DNA from 4 places in the Streptomyces sp. YIM 121038 genome. Region 4 is predicted to be linked to each of the others. Evidence: riboswitches for the same ligand, from Rfam matches in the RefSeq annotation. Region 4 holds a riboswitch; each other region holds the start of a gene.

The links. A riboswitch is a leader RNA that binds a small molecule or an ion and turns the genes downstream of it on or off. The one in region 4 is predicted to bind cyclic di-AMP.
Positions count from the first base shown of each region.
Region 1: another riboswitch for cyclic di-AMP. It lies ahead of C9F11_RS25155 (C40 family peptidase); the one in region 4 lies ahead of C9F11_RS30245 (M23 family metallopeptidase).
Region 2: another riboswitch for cyclic di-AMP. It lies ahead of C9F11_RS19630 (M23 family metallopeptidase); the one in region 4 lies ahead of C9F11_RS30245 (M23 family metallopeptidase).
Region 3: another riboswitch for cyclic di-AMP. It lies ahead of C9F11_RS17195 (transglycosylase family protein); the one in region 4 lies ahead of C9F11_RS30245 (M23 family metallopeptidase).

Region 1 is NZ_CP030771.1:5,853,906-5,857,179, reverse strand. Features, by position in the region: gene pcrA (DNA helicase PcrA) at 1-1,450, opposite strand, end outside; cyclic di-AMP (ydaO/yuaA leader) riboswitch at 1,744-1,900, shown strand; gene C9F11_RS25155 (C40 family peptidase) at 1,908-3,182, shown strand.
Region 2 is NZ_CP030771.1:4,680,068-4,683,341, reverse strand. Features, by position in the region: gene C9F11_RS19635 (PP2C family protein-serine/threonine phosphatase) at 1-1,088, shown strand, start outside; cyclic di-AMP (ydaO/yuaA leader) riboswitch at 1,320-1,489, shown strand; gene C9F11_RS19630 (M23 family metallopeptidase) at 1,501-2,646, shown strand; gene C9F11_RS19625 (aldo/keto reductase) at 2,968-3,274, shown strand, end outside.
Region 3 is NZ_CP030771.1:4,123,501-4,126,774, reverse strand. Features, by position in the region: gene C9F11_RS17205 (cytochrome P450) at 1-358, shown strand, start outside; gene C9F11_RS17200 (transglycosylase family protein) at 488-1,606, shown strand; cyclic di-AMP (ydaO/yuaA leader) riboswitch at 1,798-1,983, shown strand; gene C9F11_RS17195 (transglycosylase family protein) at 1,988-2,728, shown strand; gene eno (phosphopyruvate hydratase) at 2,996-3,274, shown strand, end outside.
Region 4 is NZ_CP030771.1:7,010,681-7,013,954, forward strand. Features, by position in the region: gene C9F11_RS30240 (pitrilysin family protein) at 1-1,120, shown strand, start outside; cyclic di-AMP (ydaO/yuaA leader) riboswitch at 1,382-1,544, shown strand; gene C9F11_RS30245 (M23 family metallopeptidase) at 1,557-2,390, shown strand; gene C9F11_RS30250 (GntR family transcriptional regulator) at 2,679-3,274, shown strand, end outside.

The sequences.
Region 1 (3,274 bases), 1.2 Mb from region 4:
TGCGGCGCATCGGTACGCCGTCCTCCGGGTTGGCGAGAACCCGCAGGTAGGCCAGGACGTCGCGGACTTCCTTGCGCTCGTAGAAGCGGACGCCGCCGACGACCTTGTAGGGCAGGCCGACGCGGATGAAGATCTCTTCGAAGACACGCGACTGCGCGTTCGTCCGGTAGAAGATCGCCACGTCGCCGGCCTTCGCGTCGCCCGCGTCCGTGAGGCGGTCGATCTCGTCGGCGACGAACTGCGCCTCGTCGTGCTCGGTGTCGGCGACGTAGCCGGTGATGCCGGCGCCCGCGCCCGCGTTCGTCCACAGGTTCTTGGGGCGGCGGCTCTCGTTGCGCTCGATGACCGCGTTGGCGGCGCTGAGGATCGTCTGCGTGGAGCGGTAGTTCTGCTCCAGGAGGATCGTGGTGGCGTCCGCGTAGTCCTCCTCGAACTGGAGGATGTTGCGGATCGTGGCGCCGCGGAAGGCGTAGATGGACTGGTCGGCGTCACCGACCACGCACAGCTCGGCGGGCCCCTCGCCTTCCTCGCCCTCCGCCGGAGCGGGGCCGACCAGCTCGCGCACCAGCGCGTACTGCGCGTGGTTCGTGTCCTGGTACTCGTCGACCATGACGTGCCGGAAGCGGCGGCGGTAGTGCTCGGCGACGTCCGGGAAGGCGCGCAGGAGGTGCACCGTCGTCATGATCAGGTCGTCGAAGTCCAGGGCGTTGGCCTCGCGGAGGCGCGACTGGTACATCGCGTACGCCTGGGCGAGGGTCTTCTCGAAGCCGTCGGCGGCCTGGGCGGCGAAGTCCTCCTCGTCGATCAGCTCGTTCTTCAGGTTCGAGATCTTGGCGCTGAAGGACTTCGGCGGGAACTTCTTCGGGTCCAGGTCGAGGTCCCGGCAGACCAGGGCCATCAGGCGCTTGGAGTCCGCGGCGTCGTAGATCGAGAACGAGGACGTGAAGCCCAGCTTCTTGTACTCGCGGCGCAGGATGCGCACGCACGCGCTGTGGAACGTCGACACCCACATCGCGCCCGCGCGCGGGCCGACGAGCTGCTCGACGCGCTCCTTCATCTCGCCCGCTGCCTTGTTCGTGAACGTGATCGCGAGGATCTGGCCGGGGTGCACCCCGCGCTCGGCGAGCAGGTACGCGATGCGGTGGGTCAGTACGCGGGTCTTGCCGGAGCCCGCGCCCGCGACGATGAGCAGGGGGGAGCCCGCGTGCACGACGGCCGCGCGCTGGTTCTCGTTCAGCCCGTCGAGGAGCGCCGCCGGGTCGAGGGCCGGGCGGGGGGCGCCGTCCCGGTAGTACCCGTCCCGGGGTGCGGGCGCGTCGAACCTCCCGTCGAACAGGTCGTCCGGAATCGGCTCCGGAGCGCTGTCCTCGGGCGGCGGCGGGGGCTCCTCCTCAGCGCCCTGCGAGGGCTTGAGGTCCGCCAGGAAGCTGTCGTCAAAGAGGCTGCTCATCGCCTCCCGAGTCTAGGCGGCCCCACTGACAAACCACCCCGGGTTCCGGCCACCGCCGCGGCCGCCCAGCGCCGTCCACGGGGTGCCACCGGGCGGTCACGCCGGGCCACGCCGCAGGTGAGCCGCGTCGCGGCGGCGCCGGGGAGGACACGGAGGTGCGGAAAGTCACGAAAACGTATCGGGCATATCGAACATCAATCTTCCCCCGCGCCACAGGAGTTGGCTAGCGTGCTCCGCGGGCCGCACGTCCCCCCAAACCGGCGAACCACGCCGGGCCGCGCGGCCTCCGCCGAGTCCGCCGCGCGCCGATCCCGACGCGCCCGGAGCCGGGGACCCACCATGATCCTGGGGTGAATCCGTCCCGCTGCGCCTCGCACGGGCCGGTAGGGCAGCCCTTCCGAACCGCCCGAACCCGACAGCTAACCCGGTAGGCGGTCCACGGAAGGAGTCGCCTCCCTTGGCGTCGCACCGCAAGCCGCGCACCCGCTCCCCCCTGGCACGCAGCGCCCCCGCACTCGGCATCACGACGGCCGCGCTGACCTCCGTAGCGCTCCTGTCACAGAGCGCGAACGCGGCACCGTCCGCTCCCGCGGAGCCCACCAGGCCCGCCGAACCGAGTCTCGAAGAGGTCCAGAAGAAGGTCGACGACCTCTACCACCAGGCGGGCGTGGCCACCCAGAAGTACAACTCGGCGAAGGAGCGCACCGACAAGCAGCGCAAGCACGTCGACAAGCTCCTGGACGACGTCGCCGAGCGCACGGACGACCTGAACGAGGCCCGTCGGCAGCTCGGCTCCTTCGCGGCCGCCCAGTACCGCACCGGCGCCGTCTCCGAGACCGCCGCCCTGATGCTCGCCGACGACCCGAAGGGCTTCTTCGACCAGAACCACCTCGCGGACCGGCTCACCAACCGCCAGAAGAAGGCGGTCGACGACTACCAGACGCGGCAGGTGGCGGCCACCAAGCAGCGCGCGAGGGCCACGAAGGGCCTGAAGACGCTCAGCGACTCCCGCGACGAGCTGAAGTCGAGCAAGCGGACCGTCCAGACCAAGCTCGGCGAGGCCCGCACCCTCCTGTCGAAGCTGACCGCCGAGGAGAAGGCGCGGCTCGCCGCGATCGAGAAGCGGAAGGAGGAGGCGGCCCGGCGCAAGGCCGCCGAGCTGGCGCGCAAACAGGCCGAGGAGGAGCGCAAGCGGAAGGCGGAGGAGGCCCGGAAGGAGCGGGAGCAGGGCTCCGGCGGCGGCTCGGGGACGGGGGCCGGGTCGGGTGCCGGTACCGGGTCCGGCTCCGGTACCGGCTCGGGATCGGGTTCCGGCTCCGACTCTGACTCCGGTTCGGGCTCCGGTTCCGGTTCGGGCTCCGGAAGCACGGACGGCGGGTACGCCGCGAAGGCCGAGAAGGTGATCGGCTTCGCCGAGAAGCAGATCGGCAAGCCCTACGTATGGGGCGCCACGGGCCCCGGCTCCTACGACTGCTCCGGGCTGACGCGGGCCGCGTGGAAGACCGCCGGGATCTCACTGCCCCGCACCACCTGGGACCAGGTGAAGGTCGGCACGACGGTGCCCACGTCCAGCGCCAAACGCGGTGACCTGGTCTTCTTCTACGACGACATCAGCCACGTAGGGATCTACATAGGCAACGGCAAGATGATCCACGCCCCCAAGCCGGGCGCGAACGTACGCGTCGAGTCGATCTACTACATGCCGATCCACAGCGTGGTCCGGCCCGCCTGACCCCGCCCCTTAGGAGGGCGACACGTTTTCGGCCCTCTACGTAGAAGTCGCTCTTCTACGTAGAGGGCCGAAAACGCGGGCAGCGGGCGCTT
Region 2 (3,274 bases), 2.3 Mb from region 4:
CGCGTCGCGAGCGGGCCCTCACCCGCGTGCTGCCCCCGCTCCTGATCCTCGTCGGGGTCGCCTTCGACGCGCTCACGCCGCCCCAGTTCACCGCGTCCCCGCTGTTCGCCGCCGCGCCCCTGATCGCGGCCCCGTTCTTCTCGCTCGGCACCACCGTGGCGACGGCCGCCGTGTCCTGCGCCGCCGTGCTCGCCCTGCGCATCGACAACCACGCGGGCGTGGACGTCGAGGTCGTCACCTCCTTCGTCACCATGCTCACCGTCGGCGCCCTCGCCGTCGTGATCAACCGCGTCGTCCGCCGCGGCGACGCCCGCCTCGCCTCCGCCCGCTCCATCGCCGAGGCCGCGCAGCGGGCCGTCCTGCCGCAGCCGGACCCGCGCATCGGCGGCCTGGACGTCGCCGCCCGGTACGAGGCCGCGCAGGCCGACGCCTTCATCGGCGGCGACCTGTACGCGGTGCAGGACACCCCGCACGGCGTCCGCCTCATCGTCGGCGACGTACGCGGCAAGGGCATGGGCGCGGTGGCCGCCGTCGCCGTCGTCATCGGCGCCTTCCGCGAGGCGGCCGAGCAGGAGGCCACCCTGGAAGCCGTGGCGCAGCGCCTGGAGCGTGCCCTGGCGCGCGAGGGCACGCGGCGCGACGGGCTCGACGCCTTCGAAGGGTTCACCACGGCGGTCCTCGCGGAGATCCCGCGCGGCGGCGGCAGCGTGCGCCTGGTCAACCGCGGCCACCCCGAGCCGCTGCTGCTGCGCGCCGACGGGCGCCTGCGCGTGCTCTCGCCCGCCGAACCCGCGCTGCCGCTCGGCATGGGCGACCTCGGCGTCTGGCCCGACCGCGCGGACGAGACCGACTTCCCGCCCGGATCCACGCTGCTGCTGCACACCGACGGGCTCAGCGAGGCCCGGGACGCGCGGGGTGTCTTCTACGACCCCGCGGCCCGGCTCGGCGGCCGCGTCTTCTCGGGCGCGGACGCCCCCGACGCGCTCCTGTCCACGCTCGTCGCCGAGGTCCTCGACCACACCGGCGGCGGCGCCACCGACGACATGGCCCTCCTCGCCGTACGACGGCCCGTCACACCCCGTGACTGAACGGAGCCCCAGCGCAGCGCAACTGACGACCCGTCATCCATACCTGAAGATCGATTCCACTGCGCAGCGTCATGGCACGCGCTCAACTCGCCCTATTCCCGGCCTTGATGTCCCGTTGTGTTCGTGGCGTAAGCGTTAACGATCAACCCGAACAGCTTGGAATACCGACCCGCTGTCTATTAACGTTCGATAACGCAGCGCGGTCGTCCCAGCCGTCACACCCGGCGGCTCCGCGCGCACGCGCCTAATCCCGCAAGGGAGCCGGGGAACCACCATCTTGGGGTGAATCGGACGCCTCTCGCGCACGCGGACCCGTATCCGCCGTGCACGAGCAGCGGCCGTAGGAGACCTTCCTGCTCCGAACCCGTCAGCTAACCCGGTAGGCGAGAAGGAAGGAAAGGAGTGCGCCCCCGTGGCGTCCAACCGGCCTGCCCCAGAAGCGCTCTACATACCCCACGGCAGCCTCATCGAGGGTGCCGACGGCGGCGAAGGACCCGGGGGACACACCGGGCACGCCGACCACGCCGAGGCCTCCGCGCCCGCCGGGTATGCCGGTTACGCCGCCCAGGAGCCCCCGGCCTCCTGGGAGGAGTGGAACCCCACCGCGGAGACCGTCCGCCCCGTGCGCGGCAAGCACCGCATCCACAAGAAGGGCGGCGGCGGCCTCGCCCGCAGCTCCACCGTCCTCGGCGTCGGCGTCATCGCCGCCGTCGGCGCGGGCGGCATCGCCACCGCGCAGGGCGGCAAGCCGCCCGTCTCCATCGCCCTGCCGGACCTGGCGTCCGTCGCGGACTCGCTGCCGGGCGTCGGCGCCCTGGTCGACGGCGACGACACCGCCGCCCCGGCCACCGCCGCGGCCGCGGCGCCCCTCAGCTCCGCGGGCGTCACCGGCGCCGACGCCGAGCGGGGCACCACGGACGCGGGGGAGGCCCTGCGGGCCCGCATCCTCCAGCAGGCCGAGAACCAGCACCACCAGGCGGACGACGCGCAGCGCAGGCAGGCCGAGGACGCGGCCGTGGCCAGGGCCGCCGCGACCGCCACGGCCCAGCAGGGCAAGGCGGCGGCCGAGGTCAAGGCGAAGGCCGCGGAGGAGAAGCGGAAGAAGGAGGAGGCGGCCCGCAAGAAGCGCGAGGCCGAGCGCCTCGCGAAGCTCGCCAAGAGCTTCACGCTCCCCGCCTCCTCGTACGTCCTCACCTCCCACTTCGGCGACTCCGGCTCCATGTGGTCCTCCGGGCGGCACACCGGCCTGGACTTCGCGGGCCCCAACGGCTCCCCGCTCAAGGCCGTCCACTCCGGCACCATCACGGAGGCCGGCTGGGCGGGCGCGTACGGCTACCGCACGGTCCTGAAGCTCGATGACGGCACCGAGATCTGGTACTGCCACCAGTCCTCGCTCTCCGTCAGCGTGGGCCAGAAGGTCAGCACCGGCGACGTCATCGGCCGCATGGGCGGCACGGGCAACGTCACCGGGGTCCACCTCCACCTGGAGGTCAGGACGGGCGGCGGCGCGGCCATCGACCCGCTGTCCTGGCTGCGCGGCAAGGGCCTGACGCCCTGATCCCGCCCGCCGCGAAGCCCCGTGGCCGCGCGCCCCGCCGACGGCCGCGAGCCGACGGCTGGCCTCCGGCCGCTGGCCTCCGACGGCCGCTAGCCGCTGACCCCCGGCCGCTGACTCCCGACGGCCGCGAGCCGACGGCTGGCGGCTGACCGCGAAGGGTCCTCAGACTCCGGCGGCCCTGGCGACGACCCCCCGACGCCAGGGCCGCCGGTTCCCGCGTCCCGCGGCCTCCCCGACCGGGTTCCGCATCCTGGAATCCGTTGTCTGGAATCCGCCGTCCCTCACCGGAATTCCCGACTTCGCAAGGATGTTGGCGCCGGTATGACCACTCTTCGCCCTCTGGGATCGTCCGACCTCGAAGTCTTCCCGCTCGCCCTCGGCGGCAACGTCTTCGGCTGGACCGCCGACCAGGACCAGTCCTTCGCCGTCCTCGACGCCTACGCCGCCGCGGGCGGCAACTTCATAGACACCGCGGACGCCTACACGTTCTGGGTGCCCGGCAACAAGGGCGGCGAGTCCGAGACCGTCCTCGGGCGGTGGATGGCCGAGCGCGGCAACCGCGACGACGTCGTGGTCGCCACCAAGGTCGGCGCGCTGCCCGAGTACAAGGGCCTGTCCGCGAGCACCA
Region 3 (3,274 bases), 2.9 Mb from region 4:
GCGCATCGGCGGCCAGGACGTCGCGGCGGGCGACCCGGTGCTCGTCGTGCTCGCCGCCGCCGACCGCGACCCCGACCGCTTCGCCGAGCCCGACCGCCTCGACCTGTCCCGCCGCGACAACCAGCACCTCGGCTACGGCCACGGCATCCACTACTGCCTCGGCGCCCCGCTCGCCCGCCTGGAGGGGCAGACCGCCCTGGCCACCCTGCTGCGCCGCCTGCCCGACCTGCAACTGGCCTCGGCCCCGGAGGAGTTGAGGTGGCGCGGCGGGCTCATCATGCGGGGCCTCAGGACGTTGCCGGTGCGTTTCACACCCGCCCCGCGGGCCACTCGTGCTGATGGGCCGTCAACAATGTGACTTTCGCGTGATCTCGGCTGAACCGACTTGTGACTGGCGTTCGAGTGCCGCTACGTTCACGACGGCCCGGCACCCGCGCGCTCGCGCGCTCGCGCCGCGCCCGACCTGTCGTCCACGAAAGGCACCTGCATGCTCTCCGGCCAAGGCCGTCACCGTCGCCCCCGCCAGGTCCCGGCGATCCTCGTCACGGCGGGCGTCACCGGATCCGCCATCGCCATCCCGCTCCTCGGCGCGTCGAGCGCGAGCGCGGCGGACGCCGAGACGTGGGACAAGGTCGCGGAGTGCGAGAGCGGCGGCGCGTGGAGCGCCAAGGGCAGCGGCTACTACGGCGGCCTCCAGCTCACCCAGGACACCTGGGAGCGGTACGGCGGCCTCTCCTACGCGCCGAGCGCCGACCAGGCGAGCCGCTCCCAGCAGATCCACGTCGCCGAGAACGTGCTCGCCGACCGGGGCCCCGACGCCTGGCCGAACTGTGCCCCGGCCGCGGGCCTGACGAAGGGCGGCGAGGCCGCCGACGTCGACCCGGGCCTGCCGACGTCCCCGCCGCGCCCCGCGGACTCCGACGGGTCCGCCGCGTCCGGCAAGGACGAGGGCAAGGAGAAGGACAAGGACGAGGACAAGGGCGAGAAGGGCAAGGCCGGGGAGAAGGACGCGAAGGGCGAGCGCGAGGGCGCCGCCACGGACGCGGACGGCTCCGAGAAGGCCGAGAGGCCCGGCAGTTCCGCCGACGCGCGAGACAAGAGTCACGAAACGGACAGCCGGGACGGCGACGCCGACCGCGCCGACGAGGGCGGGAAGAGCGACGGGCGCGGCGGCAAGCACCGCAAGCCCGCCGCCGACGGCTCCGACAAGTCCGGTGCGGACGACAGCGCTTCGCCGCGGGAGTCCGACAGCGCCGGGCCCGGCGCGGACGACGCGCCCCGGGACGGCTCCGCCGGCCGCCACCGCGGCGACCGCGCCGACGAGAACGCCCCGTCCGGCGACACCGGCCCCGGGCGCCACGCCTCGCGCGGCGACGCGCGGGACGTCCCCGGCACCGAGCGCGCCGCGGGCACGTACACGGTCCGCTCCGGTGACAACCTCTCGGCGATCGCCGACAGCCACGACCTTGACGGCGGCTGGACGGATCTGTACGCGGGCAACAAGAAGACCGTGGGCTCCGACCCGGACCTCATCCTCCCCGGTCAGCGGCTCGAACTGGGGGCGGACGGCAAGGAAGTGACTGAGGGGAAGCCGGGCGGGAAGTAGGCCGAAAGCCCGGCAGTTCGCGATGAATGTCCGGTTTAAAGACGGTGAGAGGCAAGTGAGAGATGGGTCTCAGAAGCCCTGATCGTCTTTGAAATTCGGATGATTGCCTGACTACGGTCATGACCGCTCGCCACAGCGGGCCCCGCCGGTCGGTACGCCGAATCCTGCCAACGGCCGGACGGGAACAGTCGTCGCTTCGAGCGCCGAAGGCAGGAGCGGGGGACCCAAGGTAAGTGCCGGGCCCGGACGTTGAGCGGTCGCCAGACCGCGGGACGCACGGACACGGCTAGGGGTGAAGTCGCGCGCTAGGACGTGCGGCCGGGCACTCACCCGCCCGAACCCGACAGCTCACCTCGCAGGCGTCGGTGAGGGGATCACTTCATGCTGCGTTCCGGCAAGGGCAAGCACCGTCGTCCGACCAAGCTCGACAAGGCCACCCGCGCCGCCACCGTCGTCGGTGTCACCGGTGCCGCTGTCGCCGCCCCGCTGATGGCCGCCGGCACGGCCAACGCCGCCACTCCCGCCGAGTGGGACCGCGTCGCCGCGTGCGAGTCGGGCGGCAACTGGTCCATCAACACCGGCAACGGCTACTACGGCGGCGTGCAGTTCTCCGCCTCCACCTGGGCGGCGTACGGCGGCACGAAGTACGCGCCGACCGCCGACAAGGCCTCCAAGGCCCAGCAGATCGAGATCGCCGAGAAGGTCCTCGCGGGCCAGGGCAAGGGCGCGTGGCCGAAGTGCGGCGTGGGCCTGTCCGGCTCCCCGTACACCGGCGGCGGCTCCTCCGGCGGTGGCCAGCAGCAGCCGCAGCAGCAGAACAAGCCGCGGCCCCAGCAGCAGGCGCAGCCGCAGCAGCAGGCCGCTCCCAAGCCGCAGGCGCAGCCGCAGCACCAGCCGCAGCAGGCCGCCCCGCAGGTCGAGAAGAAGACCGTCCAGACCCCGACCGGCAAGGTCGTGAAGAAGGGCGACGGCGAGTACAAGGTCGAGTCCGGCGACACCCTGTCGAAGATCGCCCAGGAGCACGACGTCAAGGGCGGCTGGCAGAAGCTGTACCAGCTGAACGACGACATCGTCTCCGACGCCGACTTCATCTACCCGGGCCAGCAGCTGCACCTCAGCTGACCCGCCCCGGCCCCGGCAGCGCCCGGAGCCGCCCCGTCCCCATGGGCTACCGCCCCGGTGCGCGTCCCCCCGCCGCACCGGGGCGGTACCTTTTTGTCCGGTAGTTTGTTTGCTGAGGGAACTATCCGCGTTCGGCCCGTCGGCCCGTCCATGTGCTGGGCGGTCGGATGGCCGATGCCCCGGAGCCGGTTAGGCTCGTGTCGCAGGGGCCAGCGCGGCCCCTAGTACCCCCGCGTACCCCGCGTCACATCCCATAAGGAGATGCTCGTGCCGTCCATCGACGTCGTCGTAGCCCGGGAAATCCTGGACTCCCGAGGCAATCCCACGGTCGAGGTCGAGGTCGGCCTCGACGACGGCTCCACCGGCCGTGCCGCCGTCCCGTCCGGCGCCTCCACCGGCGCCTTCGAGGCCATCGAACTCCGTGACGGAGACGCCAACCGCTACGGCGGCAAGGGCGTGGAGAAGGCCGTCCTCGCCGTCATCGAGCAGATCGGCCCGGAGCTCGTCGGCTACGACGCCACCGAGCAGCGCCTGATCGACCAGGCC
Region 4 (3,274 bases):
CTGCGGCGCCACGCTGGACGCGCACGCCGACCACCCCGGCGTCCGGCTCTCCCTCGAAGTGCCCGTCTCCCGCCTGGCGAAGGGCCTGGGCCTGCTGGCCGACGCGCTGCGCGCGCCCGCCTTCGAGGACGGCGAGATCGAGCGCCTCGTCCGCAACCGCCTGGACGAGATCCCGCACGAGACCGCCAACCCCGCGCGCCGCGCCGCCAAGGAGCTGGCCAAGCAGCTCTTCCCGGCCACCTCGCGCATGTCGCGCCCGCGCCAGGGCACCGAGGAGACGGTCACCGCCATCGACTCCGCGGCCGTACGCGCCTTCTACGAGAAGCACGTGCGCCCCGCCACGGCCACCGCCGTCGTGGTCGGCGACCTCACGGGCACGGACCTCGACGCCGTCATCGCCGACACCCTCGGCGCCTGGACGGGCGGGTCGGCGGAGCCGCACGTGATGTCCCAGGTGACCGCCGACGACACCGGCCGCGTCGTCATCGTGGACCGCCCCGGCGCCGTCCAGACGCAGCTCCTCATCGGCCGCGTGGGCGCGGACCGGCACGACATCGTCTGGCCGGCGCAGGTCCTCGGGACGTACTGCCTGGGCGGCACCCTCACCTCGCGCCTGGACCGCGTCCTGCGCGAGGAGAAGGGGTACACGTACGGCGTGCGCGCCTTCAGCCAGGTGCTGCGCTCCGCGGCCCCGCGGTCCCCGGAGGGCGCCCCGGGCGTCGCCATGCTGGCCATCAGCGGCTCCGTGGACACGCCGAACACGGGCCCGGCGCTGGATGACCTGTGGAAGGTCCTGCGCACCCTCGCCGCCGAGGGCCTCACCGACGCCGAGCGCGACGTCGCCGTGCAGAACCTGGTGGGCGTGGCCCCGCTGAAGTACGAGACGGCCGCCGCGGTCGCCGCGACGCTCGCCGACCAGGTGGAGCAGGAGCTGCCGGACGACTTCCAGGCGAGCCTGTACCGGCAGTTGGCCGGGACGGGCACGGTGGAGGCCACCGCGGCCGTCGTGAGCGCGTTCCCGAGCGACCGCCTGGTGACGGTGCTCGTCGGTGACGCCGCGCAGATCGAGGAGCCCGTCAGGGCCCTCGGCATCGGCGAAGTGACGGTTGTCACCGGCTGATTGCGGCACACACGCCATGAACCGGCCTCACCAGGCCGCAACGGGCAAACCGGAATGAACGCCGCGTAACCCCAGGGGCCCCGGAGGCTCAGGAAGCCTCCGGGGTCCCTGCATGCTGCCATATGTCCGAATTGACATGGAGGTTGGGCGTCTGCCGTGTGGCGTGCGCTACAAAAGGCAGGATCCGTTTGTCGATTGAAAGATGAGGCGTTTAGCGTCAGTGCGGCTGTACGTCACGCAGTACGCCGCGCCCGCGGCACCGGACAGTCATCGCCGAGTCCCCGTACGGCGTGAGCCAGGGGAGCCGGGGACCCACACGTCCCCTGGGGTGAATCGGTCCCCTTGCCGCGAGGCGAGGAGTCCGTAGGAGACCTTCCTGCTCCGAACCCGTCAGCTAACCCGGTAGGCGAGAAGGAAGGAAAGGACCAGCCGCTTCATGGCGCTCATCCGCCCGACCGGCAAGCACCGCCGTCCGAGCCGCATCACGCGCACCACCGCCAGCGCCGCGGGCGTCGCCGCCCTCACCACCACCGGTGTCATCTCGGGCCTGGCCGCTCCGGCCCTCGCCGCCGACGGCTCCGCGGACCACGCGAGCACCGGCCTCACGCAGGCCATCGCCATCAACGACACGCTGGCCGACGAGATCGACGCCCAGGCCGCCGCCCAGAAGCAGGCCGCCAACGACGCCGCCGCCCAGAAGAAGGCGGAAGAGGCGGCGCGGCAGAAGGCCGCCGAGCAGAAGCGCAAGGCCGAGGCCGCCGCGAAGGAGAAGGCCGAGAAGGAGGCCAAGGCCAAGGCGGCGAAGGAGGCCAAGGAGCGGGCCCGCGAGCGGGCCGCCCGTGACGCCGAGCGCAAGCGCCTGAACGCCTACGTCGCCCCGGTCGCCGGCTCCTACGTCTCCACCTCCTACAAGGCCGGCGGCGGCATGTGGTCCTCCGGCAGCCACACCGGCATCGACTTCCACGCCGCGTCCGGCACCTCGGTGCAGGCGGTCGGCGCGGGCACCGTCGTCGAGGCGGGCTGGGGCGGCGCCTACGGCAACAACGTCGTGATCAAGATGAACGACGGCACGTACACCCAGTACGGCCACATGTCGTCCCTCAGCGTCACGGTCGGCCAGGCCGTCACCCCCGGCCAGCAGATCGGCCTCTCCGGTTCCACCGGCAACTCCTCCGGGCCGCACCTGCACTTCGAGGCCCGCACCGGCGCCGAGTACGGCTCGGACATCGACCCGATCGCGTACCTGCGCTCCCACGGCGTGGGCGTCTGACGCGTCGACGGCGCGAACGCCCCGCGCCCGCGCACGTCCCGAAAGCCCCGGCTCACCGAGCCGGGGCTTTCGGCATCGGGGCACGGCTCGGGCCCTAAGCGCCCACGACCGGTAAGCGTGCCGCTGCGCACACCTTTGGCCAAAAGATATCCATGGATTCCGGTGCCCCATCGGAAAATGCGGCCATCTGCAATAGAGTCCGTCGTGGCAGCGTCCATGGAGTCGCCGCACCAGCGTCTTCAACGCGTCGCGCGACGCGTTTCGCGGGCATTAAAGCGGAGGTCCGTCATGCGCATTCCCGCGCACTCGGTCTGCACGGCCATCCGGGACGACATCGTCTCCGGTGTCTACGAACGCGGCACGCGGCTCACCGAAGAACTCCTCGCCCGCCGCTACGGCGTCTCGCGCGTCCCCGTGCGCGAGGCCCTGCGCACCCTGGAGGCCGAGGGCTTCGTCGTCACCCGCAGGCACGCGGGCGCCTGCGTCGCCGAGCCGACCGAGCAGGACGCCGCCGACCTCCTGGAGGTCCGTACGCTCCTGGAGCCGCTGGCGGCCGCCCGCGCGGCCCAGCGCCGCACCGAAGCCCATCTGAAGGTCCTGCGCGGCCTCGTGCGCCTCGGCCAGGAGCGGGCCCGGCGCGGCGGCGAGGACCTGCGCGCGCTCGACGGCTGGTTCCACGAGACGCTCACCCAGGCCTCCGGCAGCCCCGGCCTCATCGCCCTGCTCACCCAGCTGCGCCACAAGGTCGCCTGGATGTACGTGGCGGACGCGCAGGCCGCGGCCACGGACCTGTGGAGCGGGCACGCCGCGGTCGTCGACGCGGTCGCCCGCCAGGACGCGGACCGGGCCCGCGCGCTCACGCTCCTGCACGCCGAGCGCACGGC